3 regions of the Azospira sp. I09 genome follow, and region 1 is predicted to be linked to each of the others. Evidence: riboswitches for the same ligand, from Rfam matches in the RefSeq annotation. Region 1 holds a riboswitch; each other region holds the start of a gene.
What was found. A riboswitch is a leader RNA that binds a small molecule or an ion and turns the genes downstream of it on or off. The one in region 1 is predicted to bind cobalamin.

Region 1 (9,675 bases):
GGTTCGGCTTCATGTCCGAGTTGAGGAAATTCTGGAAGTAGGGCAGGCCGTACTTGGCGGTCATCGCGAACAACCGCTCGGCGTTCTCCGACTCCCACGGGAAATCCTCGGTGATGTTGTAAGTCGGGATGGGGAAGGTGAAGGCCCGGCCCCGCCGGTCGCCAGCTGTCATCACCTCGATGTAGGCGCGGTTGATCAGGTCCATCTCAGCCTGCAGCTCGCCGTAGGCGAAGGGCATCTCTTGGCCGCCGATAACCGGCACCTGTTCGCGCAGATCCTGCGGGCAAACCCAGTCGAAGGTCAGATTGGTGAAGGGCGTCTGCGTTCCCCAACGGGATGGCACGTTGAGGTTGTAGATGAACTCCTGCATGCCTTGGCGCACCTGCTCGAAGGACAGGCCATCCTTTCTGACGAAGGGCGCCAGATAGGTGTCGAAAGAACTGAAGGCCTGCGCACCGGCCCACTCGTTCTGCAAAGTGCCGAGGAAATTCACCATCTGCCCGAGGGCGCTGGAGAAGTGTTTCGGCGGGTCGGCTTCCGGTTTGCCGGGCACGCCGTTGAAACCCTCGTACAGCACCTGGCGCAGCGACCAGCCGGCACAGTAGCCGGACAGCATGTCGAGGTCGTGGATGTGGATGTCGGCATCACGGTGGGCTTGGCCGATTTCTGGTGGATAGACGTGGGACAGCCAGTAGTTGGCGACGACCTTGCCGGAGACGTTGAGGATCAGCCCGCCCAGCGAATAGCCCTGGTTGGCGTTGGCCCGCACCCGCCAGTCGGCGCGGTCGACGTACTCGTCGATGGCAGCCGCGACATCGACCAAGGTCCGCCGATCCTCGCGCAACCGGCGGTGCTGGTCGCGGTAGGCGACGTAGGCGCGGAAGGTGGCCAGGTGATTGGCATCGACCAATGTCTGCTCGACGATGTCCTGGATCTGCTCGATAGTCGGCGCCGAGCCGCCATGGCGATGGCGCAGCACCTTGAGGACGCGAGCGGCGAGGAGCTCGGCCTCGTCGTCGTCGAACTCGCTGCTGGCGGCTCCGGCGCGCGCCAGAGCCGAGGCAATTCGCCGTGCCTCGAAAGGCACATCGGAACCGTCGCGGCGGACGACGCGGGTCGGCAAGGCCGGCGCGAGCGGACGCAGCGCGGAAGGGAGGGATTCGGTCAGGTTCATTGGCAGGCCTCGCAGTCAGGATTGTCAATGGAGCAGAACTTGGGTTCTTCTTGAACCACCGAATCATCCCGCCCACCGGCCTTCTCGGCCTGGCTGGCACCGAGCGTGCGCAGGTAGTAGGTCGTCTTCAGGCCACGGACCCAGGCGAGCTTGTACAGTTCGTCGAGTTTCTTGCCGGACGGCAGCGCCAGGTAGAGGTTGAGCGACTGGGCCTGGTCAATCCATTTTTGACGGCGGGCAGCGGCCTCGATGAGCCATTTGGGGTCGATTTCAAAAGCTGTCGCGTAGCGCGCCTTCAACTGCTCCGGTACGCGATCGATGCGGGCCAGCGAGCCATCGAAATATTTGAGGTCGGCGACCATCACTTCATCCCACAGGTCGAGCGCTTTGAGATCGCGTACCAGCGCTTCGTTGACCACGGTAAATTCGCCGGACAGGTTCGATTTGACGTAGATGTTCTGATACGTTGGCTCGATGCTGGCCGATACGCCGATGATGTTGGAAATGGTCGCTGTCGGCGCGATAGCCACGCAGTTCGAGTTGCGCATGCCGTACTGCTTGATGCGTTTGCTCAGAGCGTCCCAGTCCAGGCGGCTGTCGGTGTTCAATTCGAGGTAACCGCCGCGCTCTTTCTGCAAGAGCGCAAGGGAATCCAAGGGCAAGATGTCCTGGTCCCACAAGCTGCCGGTGAAGCTCGAGTATCTGCCGCGTTCTTTCGCCAGTTCGGTCGAGGCCCAGTAGGCCTGGTAGCAGACGGCTTCCATGCTGCGGTCAGCGAAGTCGACGGCATCCTGCGAGGCGTAGGGCAAACCTAGGGCATACAGGCAGTCGGCGAAACCCATGATGCCCAGGCCAACCGGGCGGTGGCGCAGGTTGGCGTTGCGCGCCTTGGGCGTAGCGTAGAAGTTGATGTCGACGACGTTGTCCAGCATGCGCATAGCCGTCTGGATGGTCTTCGCCAGCTTGGCCTGGTCAAGTTCGCCATCTTTCAGGTGGGCGAGCAGGTTGACCGAGCCCAGGTTGCAGACGGCCGTTTCCGAATCCGAGGTGTTCAGGGTGATTTCGGTGCACAGGTTGGAGCTATGCACGACACCGACATGCTGCTGCGGGGAGCGCAGATTGCAGGCATCCTTGAAGGTAATCCACGGGTGCCCGGTTTCGAACAGCATGGTCAGCATCTTGCGCCACAGTTGCACCGCCGGAATCTTCTTGTGTAGCTTGAGCTGGCCGGCGGTGGCCTTAGCCTCGTAGGCGACATAGGCCGCTTCGAACTCGCCTCCGAACTTGTCGTGCAGGTCCGGCACATCGACTGGCGAGAACAGGGTCCACTCGGCATTCTCATGCACCCGCTTCATGAAGAGGTCGGGAATCCAGTTGGCGGTGTTCATGTCGTGCGTGCGACGGCGTTCGTCACCAGTGTTCTTCCGGAGATCGAGGAATTCCTCGATGTCGAGGTGCCAGGTTTCCAGGTAGGCGCAGACGGCGCCCTTGCGTTTGCCGCCCTGGTTCACCGCCACCGCCGTGTCGTTCACCACTTTCAGGAAGGGAATGACGCCCTGACTCTGCCCGTTGGTGCCCTTGATGCGGCTACCCAGGGCGCGTACTGGCGTCCAGTCGTTGCCGAGGCCGCCGGCGTATTTCTGTAGCAGCGCATTTTCCTTGATCGACTGATAGATGCCTTCCAGGTCGTCGGCTACCGTGGTCAGGTAGCACGACGAGAGCTGCGAGTGCAGCGTACCGCTGTTGAACAGGGTGGGCGTCGAGCACATGAAATCGAAGCTGGAAATCAGATCGTAGAACTCGATGGCACGGGCTTCTCGATCGATTTCGTTCAAAGCCAGGCCCATGGCGACGCGCATGAAGAAGATTTGCGGTAGCTCGATGCGCTTGCCTTCGATGTGCAGAAAATAGCGGTCATACAGCGTCTGCAAGCCGAGATAGCCGAACAGCTTATCTCGTTCGGGCTTCAGGGCCGCCGCCAAGCGCTCCAAGTCATAGCTCTTCAGGCGCGGGTCGAGCAGTTCGGCGCCGATCCCTTTCTGGATGAAGGTCGGCAGGTATTCTGCATAGGTTTGCTGTAGGGCCTCGGGTGCCACTGGGTGGCCGAAGATTTCGGTGACCAGGCTGGCCAGCAGCAAGCGAGCAGTGGCGAAATCGTAGCCCGGTTCGCGTTCAATCAGCGTGCGCGCTGAGAGAATCAGCGCCTGTTGCACATCGGCCATGCTCACGCCGTCGTAGAGGTTCTTCAGGGCGTGGTCGAGAATCAGTTGCGCGGAAATCTCGCCGGAGATGCCAGCACAAGCGGCTTCGCAGATTTTGAGCAAGGCTGCGGTGTCGAGTGGGCGGCGTTCGCCATGAATCATGACGTGCAGCGTTATTCCGTGCGCCTCAGCGAGTTGTGAGGACTGCTCTGCCCGCTCGGTCGCCCGCCGTTCCCGGTAAAGCACATAGGCGCGAGCCACGTCGTGTTCGCCGGAACGCATCAGCGCCAGTTCGACCTGATCCTGGATGTCCTCGATATGCACGGAGCCGCCGTCGGGTAGGCGACGGGTGAGAGAGCGGAGCACCGTATCGGTAAGTTGGGTCACCACTTCGCGCACCCGAGACGACACTGCGCTTTGGCTGCCTTCAACTGCCAGGAAGGCCTTAGTGAGGGCGACGGTAATTTTTTCCGGGTCGAAGGGAACGACGGCGCCGTTGCGGCGAATGACTTGCAGGGCTGCAATGGAAAAATCGAATTTGTCTCGGTCCATGGTTACGTCCTTAGGAGGGGAATTGCTAGAAAGAGGTTGAAGATTCCGGGGGTAAGGGAATTGGGTGGCCATCGTCATCGACGGCAACGAAGACGAAGTCGGTGCGGGTGCATAGGCGCTGCTCACCGGCCTGCGGGCATTCGGCGGTCATGGCGGTGGAAACCGTCAGCGAGGTCCGTCCGATCGCCGTGACGCGGGCCGTGGTTTCGACGATGTCCCCGACGCGCGCTGGCGCCACAAAATCGAGCGTCTTGCTCGACGCCATCACGACGGACTGCCGTGCCCGGCGGCTAGCGGCCACAAGTGCGGCCTTGCCCAGCCAGTCCAACGCGAAACCGCCGTGCAGAATGCCGCGATGATCGGTTTGTCCTGGAAACACGATTTCGACGACGCGAACAACACGAGGATCATCATCGGACTGAAGTAGCCGCACCGGCTCGGCAACCGCATCGCCTTCCTGCCCGACCATCACGAAACGACCGGATAGGCAGGAGGTGCGTTTCCCCGTCAGCATGTCTTCGGCCACCAGTTCGGCCTCGATCTCCACAGACCGGCGTCCGGCTTTAACGATTTTTCCGTCAACCTCGGCCAAGTGCCCGACGGGCACAGGTGCGCGAAAATCTGTTTCTGAGAGTGCCGCCGTCACCACTGTTCGTCGGAGAAAGCGGCTGGCCATGACAAAGGCAAACTTGTCCATCATGGCCAGCGCAGCCCCGCCAAAAAGCGTACCGTGGTGGTTCGCCTGGCCAGGAAAAACAACGTCAACGAGCCTGAACAGGCCGGAGAGTTGGGAAACGTCGTCTGCTACAGGAAGGGGGGTTTCGCTTGCCAACTGCCATCTCCGCTGTGACGAGCGGGGATGGCATACCCTGGCCCTAGAGCCAAGACAGCAGCGACAGTTTGCGGAACACGCATGTTCAACCTCACGTCAGGGACACCCCGCCCCAATTGAAAAAAAGACATATCGGGGCAGGTCTCCTGACTCTCGGGTCATCGCGCTTCTCCAGCCTTCCCGGAAAACCCAGTGGCATCGTTTGGCGAAGCGCTCGCCGATTACAGTTGCGGGGGCAGTCCCGGGTTTCCAGCCATCGGCCGGGCACCGGGTTCCCTTTTTAATCCCTCGTAGGGGAACCTTCGATGCTTGAAAGTCTAGTTTTTGGGGAATGCTCTGTCAAGGGGTATCTACTATATCTAGTCAACAAAAATTAGATTGGCACTACATATAGTATGTTGTGAACTTTGGCTTTAAGTGACTCCAAGCATGACCACGTACTCCTTCGCTCATTAACAGGAGCAGTGGGAGTTGGCGGCGGCAGGCTGTAATAATGTATAATTGATCCGTTTCAGGTGCTGCGGCCAACGTTCGTTGGTCGCGGTTAAACGGGAAAGCGGTGCGTCTCCTTGCGAGACTAACCCGCTGCTGCCCCCGCAACGGTAAGCGAGTGCGGGCGCGCCACAATGCCACTGGGTTCATCCTGGGAAGGCGGCGCGTCAAGACTTGCGAGCCCGGAGACCGGCCTGCGACAACAAGCGAAAGTGCTACGGGGAGGTGGCACCGGCTGTTGTTGTGGCCTGTTATTTCCCCTCGCACTGTTTATTCATATACGCCGGCATGCGGGGACGCCTGTCGGAGAGGGGAAAACAATGCATACCCGCCTAAAGCCTCTGGCAGCGTTGCTGCCGCTATTGTTTGTTGGTGATCTTTACGCTCAGCAGGCACTTGATCCAGTTGTTGTCACTGCCACCCGTCAGGAAACCCGTGTTTCCGAAGTTCTGGCAAACGTAACTGTCATCGACCGCGAAGAGATTGAGCGTAATGCGGCAAGTACGGTGATTGACCTGCTGTCCCGCCAGTCCGGTATCCAGGTTGCTACCAGCGGCGGACCTGGTACCACTGCCAGTCTCTATATGCGGGGGGCCCGTCCTGACCAAACCAAGATTCTGGTCGATGGTCTGCCCATCAACTCGATCGATTTGGCTGGGTCGCCCCTACGCTACATCCCCCTTGCCAACGTCGAGCGCATCGAAATTCTGCGCGGCCCCGGCTCCACTATGTACGGAGCCGATGCTATCGGCGGCGTCATCCAGATTTTTACGCGCCAAGGCACCCCGGGTCTGAAGGCTGATGGATTTATTGGTTACGGCACTCAAAACACTTTCCAAGCCAACGCCGGTGTTTCCGGCGGCAATGAACAATGGCGTTTCCGCCTTGAAGCCAACCAGGCATCTACCGACAGTGTTTCTGCACAGAAAAATGCCACCAATCGTGATGCCGACAAGGACCCCTATCGCAACACTGGCGGGGCCGCTTCTTTGTCCTTCCTCCCCGCGCAAGGCCATGAAATTGGGTTCGTTTATCGCCAAAACGAAGGGCGTACCCATTACGACAGCGGGAATGTCCCGGCGAACGGCACCTTTGATGATTACGTCGATTTCCGAACCGAGCAATGGCAGCTATTCTCCCGCAATCGCATCACGGAAAACTGGACCAGCAAGCTCCAGTATGGTCAGACGACTGATTGGCAAAAGAACTACGCATCCTGGGCTCCTCAGGGAAGTGTCCTGAAAACGGAAAACAGTCTGCTGAGTTGGCAAAACGATATTGCACTTCCTCTTGGCAAGGCTTTGCTGGGTGCTGAGCACTTGGCTCAAAAGGCTTCCCCGAAGGACAGTTTTACTGGCGATGACTCCATTACCAACAATGCTATTTTCGCCGGCTGGAATGCCAATTACGAGCAGCACCGCTGGCAAATCAGCGGACGTAACGACGATCATTCCCAGTTTGGCAACAAGGGGACTTATGCCTTGGCCTATGGCTACCAGTTGACTCAGCAATGGAGACTGCAAGGCAGCTATGGCACCTCATTCAAGGCACCGTCGCTTTACCAGCTTTATGACCAATGGTCTGGCAATGCGAAACTGAAGCCTGAAGAGGGTAAGAACGCCGAGGCCGCAGTGGTATGGGAAACTGGAAACCAGACAGCGTCGGCAACCTATTACCACAATCGTGTCGAAAACATGATCGACTGGTCAGCCTCTACCTTCAAGTACCAGAACGTCTCACGGGCAAAGCTGGAGGGCGTAACGCTTGACTACAACGCCAGGTTTGGCGATTGGGGCGTACACGCTGCCTATGACTGGTTGAATGCCATTGACGAGGACACTGGATTCCAGCTTGGGCGTCGAGCCAAGAACAAAGCGCTGGTCGGCCTCTCCAAGACCTGGGGGCCGCTGGAAACCGGCGTCGAACTGGTTGGTGCCGGGAGCCGGTACAACACCAATACCGAAACGGGACGGATGGGGGGCTATGGTTTAGTTAATTTGACCGCTCGCTATGCCATTAACAAGACGTTGTCCGTGGAAGGACGTGTCAACAACCTGTTCGACAAGAACTACGAACTGGCACAAGGCTATAACACCCTTGGGTTCAATGCCTTCGTCGGTATCCGCTACACGCCGCAGTAACAACAGGACAGTACCGGCTGAATGTCAGCCGGTACTCCCGTTGTTGGAGCCCCATCATGTTGCGGACGGTTTCCACTCTGTTCCTTTGGGCGTGGATCGAGATTTTCTCTTCGGGCAAGGTGTATTCAGCGCAACGTGTGATTTCGCTAGATCTTTGCACGGACTGGATGTTGGCTCGTTATGCCGATCGCAGCCAAGTCGCGGCGCTCTCGCCGATGCATCGCCAATACCCCGTGGCCTGGCTGGATAAAGGCTGGCCAACCCACGACGGTACGCTTGAGCGAATCGTCGAATTAAAGCCGGATCTGGTAATCACCGGCCAATATAACGCACCACAACTGCGCAGCCGCCTGAAAACCCTCGGATTTCGTGTCGAGATACTGCCTCTCCCAAGCAATCTGGAAGCTGTCAGCGAGTACGAAAAACAGCTTTTGTCCCTACTTGGCAAACCTCTTTCCCTTGCCAGTCTCCCGCCTTCTCCTGTGAAGTCGCATGTTCATCCGAAGCGATTGCTGTTGCTCGGAGCCAACGGCATCGGTACTGGCCGTGGCACATTTGAAGACGGTATCCTGGAGCGGGCAGGCTGGACCAACTACCTGCGCGATGAGGGCTATCTGCGCCTGGATCTGGAAAACATCGTGACCGATCCACCCGATGCCATCCTATGGGCGGCCCCCGCCAGCAAGGCCTTGGCGAATCGCTTTGCGGAACATCCTGTGTTGCGGCAAGCCGTGCCACGAGAACGCTGGCTGACCACCGACTACTGGCGCTGGCAGTGTCCGGGTCCCTGGACATGGGAACTGGTGGGGCAACTAAATCGGTGGCGCCAGTGATTTTCCCGCTTTCTCTCATGGCCTTAATTGGCGTGGCCTTCTTGTCCTTGGCGACCGGACCGACGCCAGTCGCCGTCCTCGCGGGATTGGGCGACTGGATGCAAGGAATCAATAGTCCTGCAGCCATGGTTATCGGGGAAATTCGCCTGCCGCGTACGCTACTGTCCCTGGCGGTTGGCGCTTCTCTGGGACTCAGCGGGGCGGCGCTGCAGGGACTGTTGCGCAACCCGCTTGCCGACCCCGGCCTGACCGGCGCCAGCCAGGGCGCTGCACTGGGGGCCGCTGCAGTTTTCTATTTCGGGCTGTTTCCCGCTGCTGGCGAAGTTGCGCCGGCCTTGGCCGGTCTGCTTGGGGCCGGAGTCGCGTTGCTCCTCATGCTTAGCCTTGCCGGTTCAGCCCGCTCGTCCATGGTCATCATGGCCGGGTTGGCCATATCGACCCTGACCGGCGCTGCGCTGGCCACCGTGCTGAATTTCGCACCCAATCCCTTCGCCATGCAGGAACTGGTGTTCTGGCTATTGGGCTCGGTTTCGGAACGTAGCCTGAAGCACCTGGGCTTCCTGTTGCCGGCGCTGCTGCTTGGCGGCATCCTGATCTGGCGACAACGTAACCTGCTGGTTGCCCTCAGCCTCGGCGAACAAGTCGCTCAGAGCATGGGACTGGCCTTCGCCCAAGGGAGTCGTCTCATCATCCTCGGTACCGCACTGCTGGTTGGAGCGTCGGTAGCGATTGCCGGCAATATAGGTTTCGTGGGTCTCCTCGTCCCGCATCTCATTCGTCCATTGGTTGGCCACCGCCCCGACCGCTTGCTGCTGCCTTCGGCGCTGTTTGGAGCAATGCTGGTCGGACTCGCCGACATCTGCGTTCGCCTGCTGCCCCCGGGGCGGGAGATCAAGTTGGGCGTGCTGACCTCACTGCTCGGCACACCGCTCTTCATCTGGTTGATCTGGAAGGAGCGACAACGATGGCTCTGATCGACGTTCGCAACCTGTCCCTGCCGCCACGGCTCGCCGACATTGATTTCTCACTGGATACCGGTGAAGTACTCGGCGTCATCGGCCCGAACGGCTCAGGGAAATCGACCCTGCTTCATTGCTTGGCAGGCCTGCTGCCGTACTCCGGTGAGTGCTTCTTTGAAGGTCAGGAAATTGGGGAGATGGCTCCTCGTCAGCGAGCAAGAAACATCGGACTGCTTCCCCAATCGTGCGACAGCGCGTGGTCGCTGAGCGTCGAAGATGTGGTCAGCCTTGGGCGGCTACCCTGGGGGGATTGCGAGGCCTCAGTGGTTAACGAGGCGATGAATCAGGCCGGCGTCAGCCAATTCCGCAAACGGAAAGTGGACTGTCTCTCCGGCGGTGAACAAGCTCGCGTTTGGCTGGCCAGGGTACTGGCAGGTTGCCCCCGCCTGCTGCTCGCCGACGAGCCGATTGCAAGCCTCGATCTGTTCTAC
Region 2 (9,675 bases), on a different replicon from region 1:
TGGCCTGCTCGCGGTCGGGATATTTTCCCTTTACGTCCTGCGGGACAACCTGATGGAAGACCGCCGCCTCAAGACCCGCAATGTGGTGGAGTCGGCGCTGGGGGTGGTGGACTATTTCCACAAGCAGCAGCAGGCCGGCAAGCTGAGCGAGGAAGAGGCCAAGCGCCAGGCCATGGATTCCCTGCGCAACGTCCGCTACGACGGCAAGGAATACTTCTGGGTACAGGACCGCAACCTGGTCATGCTCATGCATCCCATCAAGCCGGATATGGAAGGCAAGTCCCAGGCCGCCCTGAAGGACCCTAACGGCAAGCTGTTCTTCCAGGAAATGGAAAATGTGGTCAAGGCCAGTGGCAAGGGCTTTGTGGACTACCTGTGGCCGAAACCGGGTTTTGACCAGCCGGCGCCGAAAATTTCCTACGTGGCCGAATTCCCGGTCTGGGGCTGGGTGGTTGGGTCGGGCATCTACGTCGATGACGTCAATGCCGTATTCCGCCAGCAGGCCCTGCTGTTCAGCATCATGGTGGTCATTACCCTGGCCATCCTTTCCGTCATCTCCTGGCTGATCAACAGCAGCATCCTGCGCCAACTGGGAGGTGAGCCGGCCTACGCGGTGGAGGTGGTGCGCCACATCGCCGAAGGAGATCTGGTACGGCCGGTGGAGTACAGTTCCCCCGACAGTCTTCTGGCTGCCATGCAGACCATGCAACAGAAGCTGGCCAACATTTTCGGCGACATCAACGGCATGGCTTCCCGCCTCTCTTCCGGCGCCGAGCATGTGTCGGTGGCGGCCCGGGAAACCAGCGTCGCGGCCCACAACCAGGCCCAGTCCACCTCGGCCTCGGCCGCCTCCATCGAGCAGATGACGGTGAGCATCAGCGAAGTTTCCGAAATCGCCACCCAGACCGAAGCGAACTCCTCCCAGACCGCTGCCCTGGCGGAGGAGGGGGCCGGTCTGGTGAAGAACGCGGCCCAGGAAATCGAGCTCATTTCCCGCACCGTGGCCACTTCGTCGGAGCAGATCCAGTTGCTGCAGCAGCGCTCCCAGGAGATCGGCGGCATCGCCAATGTGATCAAGGAGATTGCCGACCAGACCAACCTGCTGGCGCTGAACGCCGCCATCGAGGCAGCCCGGGCCGGCGAACAGGGCCGGGGTTTCGCCGTCGTCGCCGATGAGGTGCGCAAGCTGGCAGAGCGGACCGCCAAGGCCACCACGGAAATCGCCCAGATGATCGACTCCATCCAGGAGGAGACCCAGACCGCCGTGCAGGCCATGGCGACGGCCGCGCCCCAGGTGGACAAGGGGCTGGAACTGGCGACCCAGGCCACTGCCATGCTCGACGAAATCCATCGCCAGGCCCTGGATTCCCTCGGCAAGGTGCGGGATGTGGCCCTGGCCACCACCGAGCAGGCCACTACCGCCACCGACATTGCCAAACATGTGGAGCACATTGCCTCCATGGCCGAGGAAACCAACGCCACCATGCAGAACAATGCCGCCGAGGCCGAGCAACTCGAAGGTTTGGCCGACCAGTTGCGCCAGACCGTCAGCTATTTCCGGGTGTCGTGAAGACGTTGTCTTTTTGACAGCTAAGACCTTGTTGCTATAATTCTTTCCTCTTCGTGGGGGGGTAGCTCAGTTGGGAGAGCGTCGCGTTCGCAATGCGAAGGTCGGGAGTTCGATCCTCCTCCTCTCCACCACCATATTTTTGGCGAACCTGCTTCAAGGTTCGCCTTTTTATTTTCTCAGTTTGGTGAGCAGCCTATTTGTCTCGCCCAGGTTTGATGTCCAACGGCAGGATTTCTGTTGGTCGGGTGATGGCAGGAGAAAGTGTGTTGTGGAGAGTTGGAGTACTCTGGGAGGGGAGGCTTCAAGTGGGGCAACGATTCGGTTGCATCACGTGGGAAATTTGTATCCCTCGTTCCTTGGCATTTCACACATCAGTCTGGCGTAGTGAATAAGGGCGATAGCTGTGTCTTTTTTGGGAGTAATCAAGCGTGAAAGTCCTAATTACCGGTGCTGCTGGGTTTATCGGTTCCAGTCTTGCTCTGCGCTTGCTGGAGCGTGGCGATAGCGTTATCGGCATTGATAACCACAATGACTACTATGACCCTGCGCTCAAGGAGGCTCGGCTGGCGCGGCATTCTGACCATCCGAGCTATACCCATCTACGTATTGATTTAGGTGATCGCAAGGCGATAGAAGACTGTTTCGCCATGCACAAACCAAATCGTGTGATTAACCTCGCTGCCCAGGCCGGGGTTCGTTATTCCATCGAGAACCCTCTTGCTTATATCGACAGCAACATCGTCGGTTTTGCTCACATCCTGGAAGGTTGTCGTCACTATGATGTTGAGCACCTCGTCTATGCATCGAGTTCAAGCGTCTATGGTGCGAACACGACGATGCCATTTTCTGTGCATCACAACGTTGATCATCCGCTTTCTCTATATGCGGCAAGCAAAAAGTCGAACGAACTGATGGCTCATACCTACAGCCATCTTTATGGTTTGCCGACGACGGGGTTACGCTTTTTTACTGTCTATGGCCCCTGGGGACGGCCAGATATGGCTTTGTTCAAGTTCACTAAAGCCATTCTCGCCGGCGAGAAAATCCAGGTCTTCAACTACGGTAGGCATCGCCGCGACTTTACCTATGTGGACGATATCGTTGAGGGCTTGATCCGGGTACTTGATCAACCTGCACTACCGAATGATGATTGGAGTGGGGCTCAGCCCGATCCGGGTAGTAGCATGGCGCCTTGGCGTGTCTATAACATCGGCAATAACAGCCCTGTAGAGTTGATGGACTACATCGCAGCTCTAGAAAAGGCTCTCGGTAAAAAGGCTCAGATGGACATGCAACCGCTACAGCCCGGCGATGTGCCCGATACGTACGCTGATGTTACCGATCTCATTGATCAGTTCCACTATAAGCCGGCTACGCCGGTCGAGCAGGGAATTGCTAATTTTGTCGCTTGGTATAGGGATTACTACAAATGCTGAGTGAGGGCACTGTTGTTGCCGTCGTAGGGTTGGGCTACGTCGGATTGCCTCTTGCCGTCGAGTTCGGCAAGCGTTATTCCACCGTCGGTTTCGACCTCTCCTCTGCCAAAATAGAGGCCTACCGCGAGTATCGTGATCCCACCGGTGAGGTAAGCCGCGAAGATATGCAGGCTGCAACGCGGCTGGAAGTCACCACTGATCCACGTCATCTCGCTCGTGCCGACTTTGTGATCGTTGCCGTTCCTACTCCGGTGGATGGCGCCCACATTCCGGATTTCTCTCCGCTCGACAGTGCCAGCGCTATCGTTGGTCGGCATATGAAGGCCGGGGCGACCGTCATCTATGAATCAACCGTCTATCCCGGTGCGACCGAGGAAATTTGTATTCCCATCCTGGAGCGGGAATCCGGCCTGCAATGGAAGACAGACTTCCATGTCGGCTATAGTCCGGAGCGCGTTAATCCTGGGGACAAGGAACGGGTCATTACCAAGATCGTCAAGGTTGTGTCTGGTGACGATGATGCGACACTGGAAGCAGTGGCCGATCTCTATGCCTCGGTTATTGCAGCAGGTGTGCATCGGGCCGGCTCAATCAAGGTGGCAGAGGCCGCCAAGGTCATCGAGAACACGCAACGCGACCTGAACATTGCGTTGATGAACGAGTTGGCGATTATTTTCGACCGTATCGGCATCGATACCTTGGATGTACTGCAAGCCGCCGGCACTAAATGGAACTTTCTTCCCTTCCGGCCAGGGCTTGTCGGCGGGCACTGCATCGGTGTCGATCCCTACTATTTGACCCATAAAGCGGAGATGCTGGGCTATCACCCGCAAGTGATTCTGGCGGGTAGGCGAATCAACGACGGCATGTCCGCTTATGTGGCCCAGCAGACCGTCAAGCAGATGATCAATGCTGGGTGCAGCATCAAGGGGGCCAAGGTCCTCGTGCTGGGACTGACATTCAAGGAAAATTGCTCTGATCTCCGTAACTCAAAGGTGGCCGATGTGGTTGGTGAGTTGCGGGAGTACGGCTGTGAGGTGTACGTGCATGATCCCATCGCCGATCCCGTAGCTGCACGAGAGGAATACAGCATTGAAGTGACGCCTTGGGCAGAGTTGCCGATAGTCGATGCCATTGTCGCAGCGGTGTCCCATCGCGAGTTTATGGCCATGTCGCTCGATGAGATGCTCTCCCGGCTGAAGCCCCAGGGGGTGTTTGTCGATGTCAAATCGGCATTTGATCCCGGGAGCCTCAGGTCGCGCGGAGTCGCTTTGTGGCGCCTTTAGAGGATTCCTCGACGCGGGCAATGAGTTGCGATAAAGGAATTGGTGCCGGACGACCTGTCTTTCCCCAATGTATGGAATCCTGACGTGAAGCGCCTGTTCGACCTCCTGCTCGGCCTGCTGGCCCTGGCCGTGCTGTTGCTGCCCCTGCTGCTGGTGGCCTTGCTGGTGCGTTTCACCTCCCCCGGGCCGGTGCTTTACTGGAGCGACCGGGTGGGGCGGCATAACCGCATTTTCAAGATGCCCAAGTTCCGCAGCATGCGGGTGGGCACGCCGGCGGTGGCCACCCATCTGCTGACGGACCCCAAGGCCTACCTGACGCCGGTGGGCTCCTTCCTGCGCAAGTCCAGCCTGGACGAGCTGCCCCAGCTGTGGAGCATCCTCAAGGGCGACATGAGTTTCGTCGGTCCCCGGCCGGCCCTGTACAACCAGGACGACCTGATCGCCCTGCGCACCGAGGCCGGCGTCCATGAGCTGGTGCCCGGCCTTACCGGCTGGGCCCAGGTGAACGGGCGGGACGAACTGCCCATTCCCCAGAAGGTCGCCCTGGATGCGGAATACCTGCGCCGGCGCTCCCTCGTCTTCGATTGCCGCATCATCTGGCTGACCTTCCTCAAGGTGGTGCAGCGGGACGGCGTTTCCCACTGAGGCGGCGGGCGATGCTCTCCCCGCGCCAGCCGTTCGACGCCAGCCTGCTGCATGAGGCCGGCCTCAACCTGCAGGCCGTCTTCGACGTGGCGGCCCTGCCGGAGGAGGTTGCCGCCGCCCTGGAGCGGGCCGCCCCGGGCCACGGCCGGCGCCAGCTGATCCTGCTGGGCCACGGCGGCCGCCGCCTGTGGCAGGCGGTGCAGGCCGCCGGGCTGGATTCGGACCATCCCATCGACGACTTCACCATTGCCAGCGTGGGCCGCTGGTTTGCCGCCGTCTGTCCCGGCCGGGACTTCCACCTGCTCTATCCCGGCGATGCGCCGGTGGGGCTGCAGCAGCTGGGGCAGCTGGCGGGCTGGCACCATCCCTCGCCCTTCATGGTCGGGGTGCGGCAGCAGTGGGGCTCCTGGTATGCCTACCGGGCGGCCCTGCTGGCGGACAGCGACTTCCCGCCGACGCCGCCCCTGCAGGAAGCCTCGCCCTGTGCCAGCTGCGCGCCCCGGGTCTGCATCGAGGCCTGCCCGGCCGGCGCCCTGGCCGGCGGCCGTTTCGACCTGGCTGCCTGCGTCGCCTGGCGCCGGCTGCCCGCCTCGCCCTGTCGCCATACCTGCCTGGCCCGGCTGGCCTGCCCGGTGGGCCGGGAGCACCGCTACGAGCCGGCCCAGATCCGCCACACCTACGCCCAATCGCTGGCGGCCATCGAGGCCTACTACTGAAGCGCTCCGCCGCTGGGAAATGGCCTGGGGGCCAGCAACGGCGGGGAGGCTGCGCTAGAATGGCCGGATAGACCAACAACAGGAACCCGCCATGGCCCGCCATACCAAGATCGTCGCCACCCTCGGCCCCGCTTCCACCGATCCCGTCACCCTGGAGCGCCTGATCCGCGCCGGTGTGGACGTGGTGCGCATGAACTTCTCCCACGGCACCGCCGAGGACCACATGGCCCGGGCCCGCACCGTGCGCGAGATTTCCGCCAAGGTGGGGCGGCCGGTGGGCATCCTGGGGGACCTGCAGGGGCCGAAGATCCGCGTCGGCAAATTCGAGAACGGCAAGATCCAGCTGGAGAAGGGCGACAAGTTCATCCTCGACGCCAACTGTGCCCTGGGCAACCAGGAGCGGGTCGGCCTGGACTACAAGGATCTGCCCCGGGACGTGGAGCCCGGTGCCGTGCTGCTGCTGGACGACGGCCGCATCGTGCTCGACGTGGAGCGGGTGATCGGCGCCGAAATCCACACCGTGGTGCGCCACGCCGGCGAGCTGTCCAACAACAAGGGCATCAACCGCCAGGGCGGCGGCCTTTCCGCTCCGGCCCTGACCGCCAAGGACATGGACGACATCAAGACGGCGGCCCAGATCGGCGTCGATTACATCGCCGTCTCCTTCCCCAAGAGCGCCGCCGACATGTACATGGCGCGCCAGCTGATGCGGGCCGCCGGCAGCCACGCCCTGACCATCGCCAAGATCGAGCGCACCGAGGCCGTGGCGGCCCTGGATGAAATCCTGGACGCCTCCGACGGCGTCATGGTGGCCCGGGGCGACCTGGCCGTGGAAGTGGGGGACGCCGCCGTGCCGGCCCTGCAGAAGAAGATGATTCGCCACGCCCGGGAGAAGAACAAGCTGGCCATCACCGCCACCCAGATGATGGAATCCATGATCCAGTCGCCGGTGCCGACCCGGGCCGAAGTGTCCGACGTGGCCAATGCGGTGCTGGACGGCACCGACGCGGTGATGCTTTCCGCCGAGACCGCCAGCGGCCGCTATCCGGTGGAAACCGTGGAATCCATGGCCCGGGTCTGCATCGAGGCCGAGCGCTCCGCCGAAGTGACCCTGGACCGGGAATTCCTCGACCGGGTGTTCACCCGCATCGACCAGTCCGTGGCCATGGCCGCCATCTGGACCGCCCACCACCTCAAGGTGAAGGCCATCGCCGCCCTCTCGCAATCCGGTTCCACCGCCCTGTGGATGAGCCGCCTCAACTGCGGCGTGCCGGTCTATGCCCTGACGCCGGATGCGGAGGCCCAGACCAAGATGTCCCTCTACCGGGAAGTGACGCCCCTGCTTATGAGCCAGCAGCATTCGGATCGGGACGTGCTGCTCTACGAAGCCGAGCAGTTGCTGATGCAGAACGGCGCCGTGGCCAAGGGCGACCTCATCGTGCTGACCATCGGCGAGCCCATCGGCACCCCGGGGGGTACCAACACCCTGAAGATCGTCCGCGTCGGCGAGCACCAGATGCCGCCCCTGCGGACCTGATAGCGCCCTCGCGGGCCTCGGGCCTCGGGCCTGATTCCGCCGCCTCTGTTAAAATTCCCTTCGCCCCGGTCCGCCGGGGCGAATCGTCTCCGGGTGCCCGCAAGGGAGAATCGGGAACGCGGTGCGGCAGGCCTTGGGGCCGCCCATTCCGCGACGTGCCCAACGCTGTGAGGGGGACTGGGCCGGCAGATGCCACTGATCCGCGGATCGGGAAGGCGCCGGCGCAGAGTGATCCCGAGTCAGAAGACCGGCCAGGAGACCCTTTCCGGCACGCACGGCCAGGCGCGCCGCCACCGATCTTCAGAAGGGGACTCCATGAAGACCGACCAGTACGATTGCAGCGTTAACAAAGTCATCTCCCTCGCCGGCTACCAGAACGAACACGAGTTCTCCGACGCCGCCCGGGACGCCATCTACCACGCCATCTTCTCCCGCCGCGACGTGCGCGGCCAGTTCCTGCCCGACCCGGTGCCCCAGGAGGTGCTGGCCCGGGTCCTCACCGCCGCCCACTTCGCCCCTTCCGTCGGCTACATGCAGCCCTGGAGTTTCCTCCTGGTGCGGGAGGCGGAGACCAAGGCCCGCATCCACGCCGCCTTCCAGCAGGCCAACCAGGAGGCGGCGGAGAAATTCGAAGGCGAGCGCCAGGCCATCTACAAGGAACTGAAGCTGGAGGGCATCCGGGAAGCGCCCCTCAACCTGCTCATCACCTGCGACCGGGACCGGGCCGGCCCGGTGGTCATCGGCCGTACCCACATCAAGGCCATGGACCTCTATTCCAGCGTCTGCGCCGTGCAGAACCTGTGGCTGGCGGCCCGCAGCGAAGGCCTGGGAGTGGGCTGGGTCTCCATCTTCCACCAGCAGGCCCTGCGCGACATCCTGGGCCTGCCGCCGCGCATCATCCCGGTGGCCTACCTGTGTCTGGGCTACGTCAGCCACTTCAAGGAAAAGCCGGAGCTGGAAAGCGCCGGCTGGCGCCAGCGCCTGCCCCTGGCCGACCTGGTGTACGACGGCCAGTGGGAAAAGCCGGTGGAGGAGGAGCTGCGCCAGGTCCTCAGCGAGCACCAGGCCAGGGCCCAGGAAAAACGCCGCTTCTAGGCATGCCTGCCTGAAGAGGGCCGTGGTTGGGACGTCTCCGGCGCCCTGGTTGCGGCCTTTGTCTTTCTTTTGCTGCCCGGCGGTCGCAGTACTCGCCCGGGGGGCAAAGCCACGATAAAATCACGGTCTTTCCCGAGCGCCACGACAGCGGGCGCCGATCACGCCAGAACAAACCGCATTGCCCATTGGAGGAACACCATGCCCATCGTATCCATGCGCCAGCTCCTGGACCACGCCGCCGAGAACGGCTACGGTCTGCCCGCCTTCAACGTGAACAACATGGAACAGGTCTGGGCCATCATGGAGGCCGCCAATGAGCTGAACGCCCCGGTGATCATGCAGGCCTCCGCCGGTGCCCGCAAATACGCCGGCGAAGCCTTCCTGCGCCACCAGATCCTCGCCGCCCTGGAAGCCTATCCCCACATCCCCGTGGTGATGCACCAGGACCACGGCCAGTCCCCCGCCGTCTGTATGGCCGCCATCAAGTCCGGCTTCTCCTCCGTGATGATGGACGGCTCCCTGCAGGAAGACGGCAAGAGCGTCGCCTCCTACGACTACAACGTGGCCGTAACCCAGGAAGTGGTGAAGTTCTCCCACGCCATCGGCGTCTCCGTCGAGGCCGAACTGGGCGTGCTCGGTTCCCTGGAAACCATGAAGGCCGACAAGGAAGACGGCCACGGCGCCGAAGGCCACATGACCCGGGAAGACCTGCTCACCGATCCGGACCAGGCCGCCGACTTCGTCGCCCGCACCAACTGCGACGCCCTGGCCATCGCCATCGGCACCAGCCACGGCGCCTACAAGTTCACCAAGAAGCCCACCGGCGACATCCTGGCCATCGACCGCATCAAGGAAATCCACGCCCGCATCCCCAACACCCACCTGGTGATGCACGGCTCCTCCTCCGTGCCCCAGGAACTGCTGGCCGAGATCCGGGAATTCGGCGGCGACATGAAGGAAACCTACGGCGTGCCCGTGGAAGAGATCGTGAACGGCATCAAGCACGGCGTGCGCAAGGTGAACATCGACACCGACATCCGCCTGGCCATGACCGGCGCCGTGCGTCGCTACCTGTTCGAGAACCCCTCCAAGTTCGATCCCCGCGACTTCCTCAAGCCCGCCCGGGAAGCCGCCAAGAAAATCTGCGTCGCCCGCTACCAGGCCTTCGGCTGCGAAGGCCGGGCCGGCCAGATCAAGCCCATCTCCCTGGAGAAGATGGCCGAGCGCTACAAGAAGGGCGAGCTGAACCAGATCGTCAAGTAAGCAGGTTCGCCTTCCCAACCGCTGCCAGGCGCCGGATACTTCTCCGGCGCCCTTTTCTTTTTATCCGCCATGACCCTGCCCCTCGCCGAACACCCGCTGCGCCAGCGCCTCAATGACGAGGTCCATG
Region 3 (9,675 bases), on a different replicon from region 1:
AAGATGTCCACCGCCAGGGCCGCGCCGCCGGGGCGGTCGCCCCAGTAGCCCTGGCCGAAGAGATGGCCGACCCGGTTGAAGTACACGTCGGCCACCTGGCTTTCCTTATCCCAGGTGTTGGCGGCCTGGACCACGTTGTCCACCCCGGTGCCGTAGGCGCCGGAAGGTTCGGTGAACACCCGCACTGCCGCCAGGCGCGCCGCCTCGGCCGGGGCGATGCCACGCTGTTCCAGGGCCTGGCGGGTCTTGCCCACATTGGTGCGGATGGGGTTGTCGTCCTCCTCCAGGTCCTTCACCTTGGAGACGGCCTCGTCCACCAGCAGCATCAGGGTCGGCAGGGCGTCCCGGTAGAGGCCCGAGGGCACCACGGTGACGTCCACCCGGGGCCGGCCCAGGTCGCGGCGGGGAATGATCTCCAGGCCGCTGACCCGGCCCCGTTCGTCCCATTGGGGCTTCACTCCCAGCAGGGCGAGGATTTCCGCCTCGGTGACGCCCTCGTGGCGCATGGCCTCGGTGCTCCACAGATTGAACACCACCCGGTCCGGGTACTGGCCGTGGCGCTGCCGGTAGTCGGCGACGAACTTCTCGGCCAGGCTGCGGCCCTGTTCCCAGGTGCCCGGAGTGGGCAGGCGGGAGGGGTCGAAGCCGTAGAGGTTGCGTCCCGTGGGCAGGGAGTCCGGATTGCGGATCGGGTCGTTGCCCGGGCCGGCGGCCACGTAGCGCCCAGCCAGCCCCGCCTCCAGGGCGTCCAGCTCGGCCTTGCCGCTGGCTTCCATATTGGCCATCAGGGCTTCCAGGCGGCGCTGGTATTCGGCCGGGGCCAGCTTGCCGGCCAGGGCCAGGATGGCCTCGGCGGTGCTGCGCTGCATCTCCCTGGGCGGAGCGATGCCGAAGGTGTGCAGGCCGTAGGAGGCCTGGTGTTCGCTCACTTCCTTCAGGTAGTGCTCCAGTTCCTCCACCTCCTCGCCGTTGGCCAGGGTGTCCTTGCCGATGTCCTTGAGCACGCCCAGCTTGCGGCCCTGGGTGTTGATCTCGCCGAGGGCGGCTGCGGCGGCGGATTCGCTCTTCTGGGCTGCCACCACGTAGTCGTCGATGAGGCCCCGCAGCTTGACCAGTTCCAAGTTGAGGCTGGCCCTGTCGAAGGGGGGCGTCATGTGGGAGATGATGGTGGCCATGCCGCGCCGCTTGGCCTGCAGGGCCTCGCCGATGTCGTCCACGATGTAGGGGTAGAGCTGGGGCACGTCGCCCACCATGGCCTCCCCCGGATCGGCGGCGGTGAAGCCCACCTCCTTGCCGGAGAGCCATTCATGGGTGGCGTGGGTGCCCACATGCACCATGGCATGGGCCTGGTAGCCCTTCTGCAGCCACAGGTAGAAGGCCAGATACTGGTGGTGGGGCGGCAGGGCCACGTCGTGGTACATCTTCTTGAGGTCGCCCTCCCAGCCCCGGGAAGGCTGGGGCGCGAAGACCAGATTGCCGTAGCGCTGGGCGGGGAAAACGAAGTGGGGCTTGCCCTTGCCGTCCTTCCACAACATCACCCTGGAGTTTTCCGGCTCGCCCCAGGCCTGGACCATGGCGCGGCGCAGCTTTTCCGGCTGGCGGTCGAACCATTTGCGGTAGTCGCTCACCGGCAGCAGCATGGCGTGGCCGCTGCGCACCATTTTTTCCAGGGCACCGGGAGCCCAGTTGCCGATGTTGGTGCCGTGTTCCCGCAGGGCGTCGAACAGGGCTTCTTCCGTGGCCGGGCGGCCCTGGGCGTTGTAGCCGGCCTGCTCCAGGCGGGAGAGGATCTGCCACAGGGAGCGGGGCAGCACGTTGAGGTAGGAGGCGCCGATGTTCTCCTTGCCCGGCGGGTAGTTGTAGTAGATCACCGCCACCCGCTTGTTGGTGTTGAGCTCATAGCGCAGCTCCACCCACTTCTTCACCCGGTCCGCCAGGCGCTCGATGCGCTCGGGAATGGGGGCCTCCACCACGTATTCCAGGCCGGTGCGGGGATCGGTCAGACGCTCCTTGGAAGCCACCACGGTGGGAGCCACGGCGCCGGCGAATTCGGCTCCGGCGATCTGCCAGGCCCGCTCGTTGAGGCTCAGGCCCATGGGCGAATCCTCCCATTCCTGGCGGCTCTGGTTGAAGAGGGAGAGGGCATTGACCACGGGCACGTCCAGGGCCTGCATGAGCGGGATGGTTTTCTCCGGCACGTTGCCCATCTTCAGGGCCAGGCCCACCAGGGCCGCCACCCGGGCCTTGCCCCTGGGGTCGATGAAGTATTGCTTGACCGCATTTTCGGAAGGAAAGCCGAAGGCCGGGGCGACGTTGAAGCCGCGCCGCTCCAGGCTTTCCACCATGGCTTCGAGCAGGGCCGAGCGGCCGGCCTGGGCCGTGACCCGGTTGAAGACGATGCCCACCCAGACCCGCTCGGCGGCGCCGGGGCGCTGCCGCAGGTAGTCTGCCGCGTAGTCCTCGAAGCGGCTAAAGAGCTGGCCGCTGCGGGGATTCCACAGGGCCACGGCGGGGAAGGGGCGGGGCGGCGGGGCCGCCAGGGGCAGGCCGAATTCCCGGGCCAGGGCCAGGCGCAGCATGGCGGCGTAGTTGTCCACGCCGCCGGCCTGGGCGTAGGCCCGCAGTTCCTCGTTGCGGCTCAGGCCCGCATCCCGTTCACCTTCCTCGAAGGGCGAGCCGACGGCGTAGGCCTTGGCGCCGCGCCGGTTGATTTCGGCCACGGCGGGGGCAATCTGCTTCGCCAGGTCCCGGCCCATGTTGTAGATCAGGGCCAGGTCGGCCTTGGCCAGGGCTTCCAGGTCCGCCGGGCTGGGCTGGGAGGAGGAGGCGATGTGGAAGCGCACCTCTTTCAGGACCGGTTCCCGTTGCAGCTGCTGCACCGCATTGACCGCCGTCAGGGTGGCCGGGTCGCCGGGGAATAGCACCAATGACAGGGGTCGGGCCTGGGCGGCCAGGCCCAGGAGCAGCAGGGCCAGGCCCAGGAAGAGGTGCCGGAGGTGGAACAGGATCGGGCGCTTGCCCTCAGTCGGCCGGTACATAGACGATCCTCCCGTCGGGCAGCTTGTAGGCGGTGCCGAGGCGTTCGCCCCGGCCCGAGAGCTTCTGGTCGGTGACCTTGGCGGCTTTGATCTCGTTGCCCTTCTTGGTGATGATCTCCATCTCGCCGTTGGCGTTCTTCTTCACCATGGTCACTTCGGAACTGGGGTCCAGCAGGTCCATCATGTTGTAGGCCATGAACAGGGCGATCATCATGGAGACGATGAAGACGATGCTGGCGTCGAAGAGGTTGGCGACCCCGGCGATGGGGTCTTCCAGGGCCTCGCCGTCCAGGGAGAAGCGCCTACGCCGCTGCAGCAACCGCATCGTCGGCCTCCGTCTGCAGGTGGTGGGGGAGGGCCTGGCCGCTTTCCGCCAGGGTCAGTTCGGCGGCGTGGGCCATTTCCCGCACATCGGCCCGCACCCACCGTTCCCGGGAGAGGGCCAGCAGATAGGCGAGGACCCCGGCGCCCAGGCCGGCCACGGTGGCGGTGAAGGCGGTGACCATGCTGCCGGCCATCTTGGGGATGTTGCCTTCGGCCAGAGCGGCCAGGGAAATGCCCATGGGGATGAGGGTGCCCATGAGGCCCAGGGCCGGCCCCACCTTGATGACGAAGCGGATGCGGTCCAGGCGCCGCGACAGTTCCAGTTCCTCGGCCTGCAGCAGCCGTTCCACTTCGATCTCCAGGCGGCGCGGATAGCCCTTCAGGCGGTGCCGCAGCTGGCCCAGGCGCAGCTTGAAGCTTTCCACCTCCGGCAGATGGCCGCGGCGCCGCTGCCAGGCGTCGAACAGGGTGATGCCCAGTTGCAGGGGCACGTAGGCCACCAGCAGGGCGCAGCCGCCGATCACCGGCAGGTAGAGGGCGGTGGAGACTTGGTAGAGCAGTTGCTCGATGAGGGTGACGATTTCCATGATGGCTCCCAGGGTCAGAACGAGGCGCTCAGCTCGATGAAGGCATTGCGGCCGGGCATCTGGTAGTACTCGTAGTAGGTCTTGTCGAAGAGGTTGTTGATGCCGGCGCTGACCTTGAAATTCCTGTCGAACTGGTAGCTCAGCTTAAGGTTGGCCAGCCAGTACTTGCTGACGCCGCCGTAGACGTTCTTGATGACGTCGCTGTTGTCTTCCTTGCTGAACTGCTCGCCGGTGTAGGCGGCGGAGAGGTAGGCGCGCCATTGCTGCCACTGGGCGTCCAGGGCGAAGTAGGCGGTGTTTTTCGGCACATAGCGCAGGCGCTTGCCCTGCAGGCCGGTGCCGCTCTCGTCCCGGGTGATCTGGCTGTCGGTCCAGGTGTAGCTGGCGGAGGCCCGCAGCCAGGAGGCGAGGGGCATTTCCGCCGCCAGCTCCACGCCTTCCACCTCGGCCTGGCCGGCGTTGGTGGCCGTGGCGAAGAAGTCCACATTGGCCAGGCTGCCGCTGTAGGGGCTGAGCTTGCGGTAGATCATGTCCTGCAGCCGGGTGCGGTAATAGGTGGCCTTGGCCGAGCCCTGGCCGGCCAGGGCCGTCTCGATGCCCAGGTCCCAGGAGGTGGAGGTTTCCGGCTTCAGGTTGGGGTCGGCCACCAGCAGGCGGCGGCTGCTGATGCTGGGAGTGGCGTACATCTCGTAGTTGGAGGGGGCACGGAAGGCCTTGCCCAGGGAGCTGCGCACGCTGGTGCCCGGCGTCAGGCGGTAGACCGCCGCCACCTTGGGGGAGAAGGCGGATTCGGAGCGCTCCGGGATGTCCAGATTGCTTCGGGGCGTTCCGACGTATTTCTGCATGTTGCCCCGGCTGCTCCAGCGGTCGTGGCGGCCGCCCAGGTAGAGGGTGAGGTCGTCGCCGACGAAGATCTGGTCCTGCAGGAACAGGGAATTGGTGGTGCTTTCCCCGTCGGACTGTTCGTTGAGGGCGCCGGTGGTGCTGTCGGGATCGCGCCAGCTGGTGAGCTGGTATACCTTGCGCCGCAGGTGGCTGCGGCTGGAGGAGAGACCGACGATCAGGTACTGGTTGCTGCCCGCGGCAAAACCCAGCTGGGCCGAGGCGTCCAGGGTGGTGTTGGGAGTGCTGGTGCGGGTGCCCGGGCCGCCGTCGAAGGTGGCGCCGGTGCCGGAGCCGACGTAGAAGGCCTCCCGGTCGAAGTAGCCCACATTGGCCTTGAGGTCGTAGCCATTGCCCAGCTTGCCGTCGAAGCCGGCGAAGTAGCGGGTCTCCTGGCGGTAGTTGGGATTGCTGGAATTCCAGAAGCTCGATTCCTTGATGCTGCCCAGCTTGTCGCCGTTGATGGAGACATTGCTGGCGGGCAGGGCGAGGGGAGCGCCGTTCTTGCTCAGGTAGTTGTTGAAGCGCTCGAAGCCGATGCTGCTTTCGCTGCGGTTGAAGCCGGCGAAGAAGCGGGACTGGGCATCCAGGCTGTAATAGACCTTGGCATGCAGGTTGTTGGCGTGGGAGGAGATGGCGCCCTGGTCCCCCACCACATAGGCCTTCTTGCCATCCACCGTGGTGGTGGCCCGGCCACCCTGGACCGCGTTGGCGCCGGTGCCGGTGGTGCCCACCGGCAGCACCACCAGGTCGCTGCCGGCGAAACCGGCCATGTCCTCGTAGCCGAAGCCCAGGGTGGCGGCCAGGCCGTTGTCCCACTTGTTGCGGTAGCTGGCTTCCACCGCACTGCGCTCGCCGTCGCCGAAGCCCCGGCTGACCTTGACCCGGGTTTCCTGCTTGGTGGGCACCTTGGTGATGACATTGACCACGCCGCCCATGGCGTCGCTGCCGTAGAGAGCCGAGGCGGAGCCGGGCACCACCTCGATCTGCTCCACCTCGCCCATGGGAATGCCCATCAGGCTGGCCAGGCCGCCGGCGTTGCCGTCGGAGAGACTCATGCCGTCCACCATCATCTTCACCCGGCCGTCGGAGAGGCCGCGGAAGGAGACGATGGGGGCGGTGTTGATGCGGGTGCTGGTGCCCAGGCCGTTGCGCATGTAGAAGCTGGGCACCTTGGCGGTGAGGGCGTCGCCGATGCGCACGGCGCCCGAGGCGTCCAGCTTGTCGGCCGTCACGACGGTGACGGCAGCCGGGGCCTCCAGGGTGGTCTGCTCGATACGCGAGGCGGTCACCACCACGCTGCCCAGTTCCGTCTCGCCCTGCTCTCCGGCGGCCAGGGCGGCCTGGGAAAAGAGGGCGGCGATGGCGGCGGCCAGGAGACGCCGCGGTTGTTGGTTGTTGATGCTCCCCATGTTGCTGTATGACTCCAGTCGATGGCTACCGACCGGGCTTCGGGAAACGGGGGCACAAAGGATGAGGCGCGACCGCCGGCCCGAGGGCAGGCGGCAGAAACTCGGCTCAGAGGGAAAGGCCGGCGCTTCGATTCATGCTCCGCTCCGTCCGCAACCCCGCGGTCGGTGGCAGGTTCGTGCCGGCACCGTCCTTCATGGACGGCGGGCACGCAAAAATCAAAGGCCGGTCTCCGGGCTCGCCAGTCTTGATGTTCCGCCTTCCCAAGCCAGTCGCCGGCCCCGGTGAGGGGGCGACGGGCTGGCTCAGTGGCTGGCGCTCCGGGGAGGAGGGCCGTGGAACATCCGCACTGGCTTACCGTTGCGGGGGCAGCCGAAGCTTGGGGCCGTGATGGCCGTTACTTCGTTCCCGTTTCACCCGGCGGCTGCTGCCGCCGGACACCTTTGACTGCTAATGGCTCCCTGGGGAGCCGGGATCGCAACTGCAGGCGATCAGGAGCGCGATCATACCCCCAATCCCATCTATGACAAAAGTCTGTGTCCTGGGCTGCCCCATCCCCGCCAGGGGCCGGGGCAGCGTCCAGGGCACGACGCCGCTGGTTGCCGCCCGGCTCAGTCCCAGGCCAGAGCGCCGCCGGTCTGGTACTCGGTGACGCGGGTTTCGAAGAAGTTCTTTTCCTTGCGCATATTGGCCTGTTCGTCGAGCCAGGGCAGCACGTTCTCGGCGCCGGGGAAGGGCTCGGCCAGGCCCAGCTGGCGGGCGCGGCGGTTGGCGATGAAGCGGAACTGGTCCCGGTGCAGGTCGGCGTTGTAGCCCAGGATGGGCTCCCGCAGGATGTAGCCGGCGTAGGCCGACTCGGCGGCTTCCGCCTCTTCCCACAGGGCCTTGACCTGGACCGGGTCCAGGGTCAGGTTCTCTTCCTGCAGCAGCTGGCGCACCACCCGGATGCCGAAGGCGCAGTGCAGCACCTCGTCGCGCATGATGTACTGCAGCTGCTCGGCGGTGCCCTTCATCAGGCCCCGGCGCTGCAGGGCGAAGATGGGGGTGAAGCCGTTGTAGAACCAGCAGCCTTCGAAGATGCCGGCGAAGAAGAGGTAGGAGAGGGCGAATTCGTGCAGGTTGTCCCGGTCCGTCAGGTCGAAGTCGGAACGCATCACCCGCTCCAGGCGGCGGTTGGCCAGGGCGATCTTGCCGTGGATTTCCGGCACCACCCGGTAGCGGTTGTAGATTTCCTTCTGGTCCAGGCCCAGGCTTTCGATGCAGTGCTGGTAGGTCCAGGTGTGCAGGGCCTCTTCATAGACCTGGCGGGCCTGGTAGATCTGCAGCTCCGGCGCGCTCATCTTCTCCATCACCGCCAGGCCGATGTTGCGCATGGCCAGGATGTCGGAGGTGGTGAGGTAGGACAGCACGTTCTCGAAGACGTGGCGCTCGGCCGGCGTCAGCTTGTGGTTGTAGTCGTGCACGTCCTGGGCCATGGAGATTTCCAGGGGCGTCCAGTGGTTGCGGTTGGCGTTGAGGAAGAACTCCCAGGCCCAGGGGTACTTGAAGGGCGCCAGCTGGTTGATGTCGGCCTTGCCGTTCACCACCCGCTTGTCTTCCGGGTTGATGGGGGCCAGAGAGATGCCGCCGGCAGGCAGGCGGGGCGCGGCTGCCGGGGTAGTGCCGGCCAGGGGCGCCGCCGTTCCTGCCTGGGCGGGCAGGGGGGCTGGAGATGCTTGCCGGGCGGGCGTTGCAGCCGGGGCGGGCTGGACGGCGGCGGGTGCGTCGTCCCAGTCGTCGAAACGCAGTTGGCTCATTGGCAGGCCTCGCAATCCGGGTTGTCGATGGAGCAGAACTTGGGCTCGGGCGCGGCGGGGGCGGCGGCCCGGTCCACCGGGGAACTGGTCTTTTCCATGGCGGTGGCGCCCAGGGTGCGCAGGTAGTAGGTGGTCTTCAGGCCCTGGGTCCAGGCCAGCTTGTAGATCTCGTCCAGCTTCTTGCCGGAGGGTGCGGCCACGTAGAGGTTGAGGGACTGGGCCTGGTCGATCCACTTCTGGCGACGGGCGGCGGCCCGGATCAGCCAGGTGGGGTCGATCTCGAAGGCGGTGGCGTAGCGGGCCTTCAGCTCGTCCGGGATGCGGTCGATGGGGCCGAGGGAGCCGTCGAAATACTTGAGGTCGGAGATCATCACCTCGTCCCACAGGTTGAGGGCCTTCAGGTCCCGCACCAGGGATTCGTTCACCACCGTGAATTCGCCGGAGAGGTTGGATTTGACGTAGAGGTTCTGGTACTCAGGCTCGATGGCGGCGGAGACGCCGATGATGTTGGAGATGGTGGCCGTGGGCGCAATGGCGACGCAGTTGGAGTTGCGCATGCCGACCTGGGCGATGCGCTCGCGCAGGGCGTCCCAGTCCAGGGTGGTGCTGCGGTCCACTTCCACATAGCCGCCGCGGGCGTCTTCCAGCAGCTGCAGGGAGTCGATGGGCAGGATGCCCTTGTCCCACAGGCTGCCCTTGAAGCTGGAGTAGCGGCCCCGTTCCTCGGCCAGGTCGGTGGAGGCCCAGTAGGCGTGGTAGCAGACGGCTTCCATGGAGCGGTCGGCGAATTCCACGGCGGCCTCGGAGGCGTAGGGCAGGCCCAGGCGGTGCAGGCAGTCGGAGAAGCCCATGATGCCCAGGCCCACCGGGCGATGACGCACGTTGGCGTTGCGCGCCTTGGGGGTGGCGTAGAAGTTGATGTCCACCACGTTGTCCAGGAGGCGCATGGCGGTGCGGATGGTGCGTTGCAGCTTGGCCTGGTCCAGCACCAGCTGGCCGTCCACCAGGATCAGGTGGGCCGGCAGGTTCACCGAGCCCAGGTTGCACACGGCGGTCTCGGAATCGGAGGTGTTGAGGGTGATCTCGGTGCACAGGTTGGAGCTATGCACCACGCCCACGTGCTGCTGGGGCGAGCGCAGGTTGCAGGCATCCTTGAAGGTGATCCAGGGGTGGCCGGTCTCGAACAGCATGGTCAGCATCTTGCGCCACAGCTGCACGGCGGGAATGCGCTTGAACAGACGGATCTCGCCCCGGTCGGCCTTGGCCTCGTAGGCGTTGTAGGCGACTTCGAATTCCTTGCCGAACTTGTCGTGCAGGTCGGGCACGTCGCTGGGGGAGAAGAGGGTCCACTCGCCGCCGTTGATGACCCGCTGCATGAACAGGTCGGGAATCCAGTTGGCGGTGTTCATGTCGTGGGTGCGGCGGCGCTCGTCGCCGGTGTTCTTGCGCAGCTCGAGGAATTCCTCGATGTCCAGATGCCAGGATTCCAGATAGGCGCAGACGGCGCCCTTGCGCTTGCCGCCCTGGTTTACGGCCACGGCCGTGTCATTCACCACCTTGAGGAAGGGGATGACGCCCTGGCTCTTGCCGTTGGTGCCCTTGATGCGGGCCCCCAGGGAGCGCACCGGGGTCCAGTCG

Region 2: another riboswitch for cobalamin. It lies ahead of bluB (5,6-dimethylbenzimidazole synthase); the one in region 1 lies ahead of AZSP09_RS17905 (TonB-dependent receptor domain-containing protein).
Region 3: another riboswitch for cobalamin. It lies ahead of AZSP09_RS06675 (TonB-dependent receptor plug domain-containing protein); the one in region 1 lies ahead of AZSP09_RS17905 (TonB-dependent receptor domain-containing protein).

The regions. Positions count from the first base shown of each region.
Region 1 is NZ_AP021845.1:48,026-57,700, reverse strand. It holds gene AZSP09_RS17920 (ribonucleoside triphosphate reductase) at 1-1,174, opposite strand, end outside; gene AZSP09_RS17915 (ribonucleoside-diphosphate reductase subunit alpha) at 1,171-3,927, opposite strand; gene AZSP09_RS17910 (acyl-CoA thioesterase) at 3,953-4,759, opposite strand; cobalamin riboswitch at 4,879-5,079, opposite strand; cobalamin riboswitch at 5,256-5,463, shown strand; gene AZSP09_RS17905 (TonB-dependent receptor domain-containing protein) at 5,572-7,392, shown strand; gene AZSP09_RS17900 (ABC transporter substrate-binding protein) at 7,449-8,225, shown strand; gene AZSP09_RS17895 (FecCD family ABC transporter permease) at 8,243-9,199, shown strand; gene AZSP09_RS17890 (ABC transporter ATP-binding protein) at 9,190-9,675, shown strand, end outside.
Region 2 is NZ_AP021844.1:1,829,497-1,839,171, reverse strand. It holds gene AZSP09_RS08530 (methyl-accepting chemotaxis protein) at 1-1,570, shown strand, start outside; tRNA gene AZSP09_RS08525 (tRNA-Ala) at 1,626-1,701, shown strand; gene AZSP09_RS08520 (NAD-dependent epimerase) at 1,999-3,006, shown strand; gene AZSP09_RS08515 (nucleotide sugar dehydrogenase) at 3,000-4,292, shown strand; gene AZSP09_RS08510 (sugar transferase) at 4,377-4,937, shown strand; gene AZSP09_RS08505 (hypothetical protein) at 4,949-5,653, shown strand; gene pyk (pyruvate kinase) at 5,745-7,190, shown strand; cobalamin riboswitch at 7,265-7,460, shown strand; gene bluB (5,6-dimethylbenzimidazole synthase) at 7,506-8,285, shown strand; gene fba (class II fructose-bisphosphate aldolase) at 8,484-9,548, shown strand; gene AZSP09_RS08485 (DUF3422 family protein) at 9,618-9,675, shown strand, end outside.
Region 3 is NZ_AP021844.1:1,433,941-1,443,615, reverse strand. It holds gene AZSP09_RS06690 (cobaltochelatase subunit CobN) at 1-3,038, opposite strand, end outside; gene AZSP09_RS06685 (DUF2149 domain-containing protein) at 3,022-3,363, opposite strand; gene AZSP09_RS06680 (MotA/TolQ/ExbB proton channel family protein) at 3,341-3,949, opposite strand; gene AZSP09_RS06675 (TonB-dependent receptor plug domain-containing protein) at 3,964-6,243, opposite strand; cobalamin riboswitch at 6,448-6,701, opposite strand; gene AZSP09_RS06670 (ribonucleotide-diphosphate reductase subunit beta) at 6,853-8,037, opposite strand; gene AZSP09_RS06665 (ribonucleoside-diphosphate reductase subunit alpha) at 8,034-9,675, opposite strand, start outside.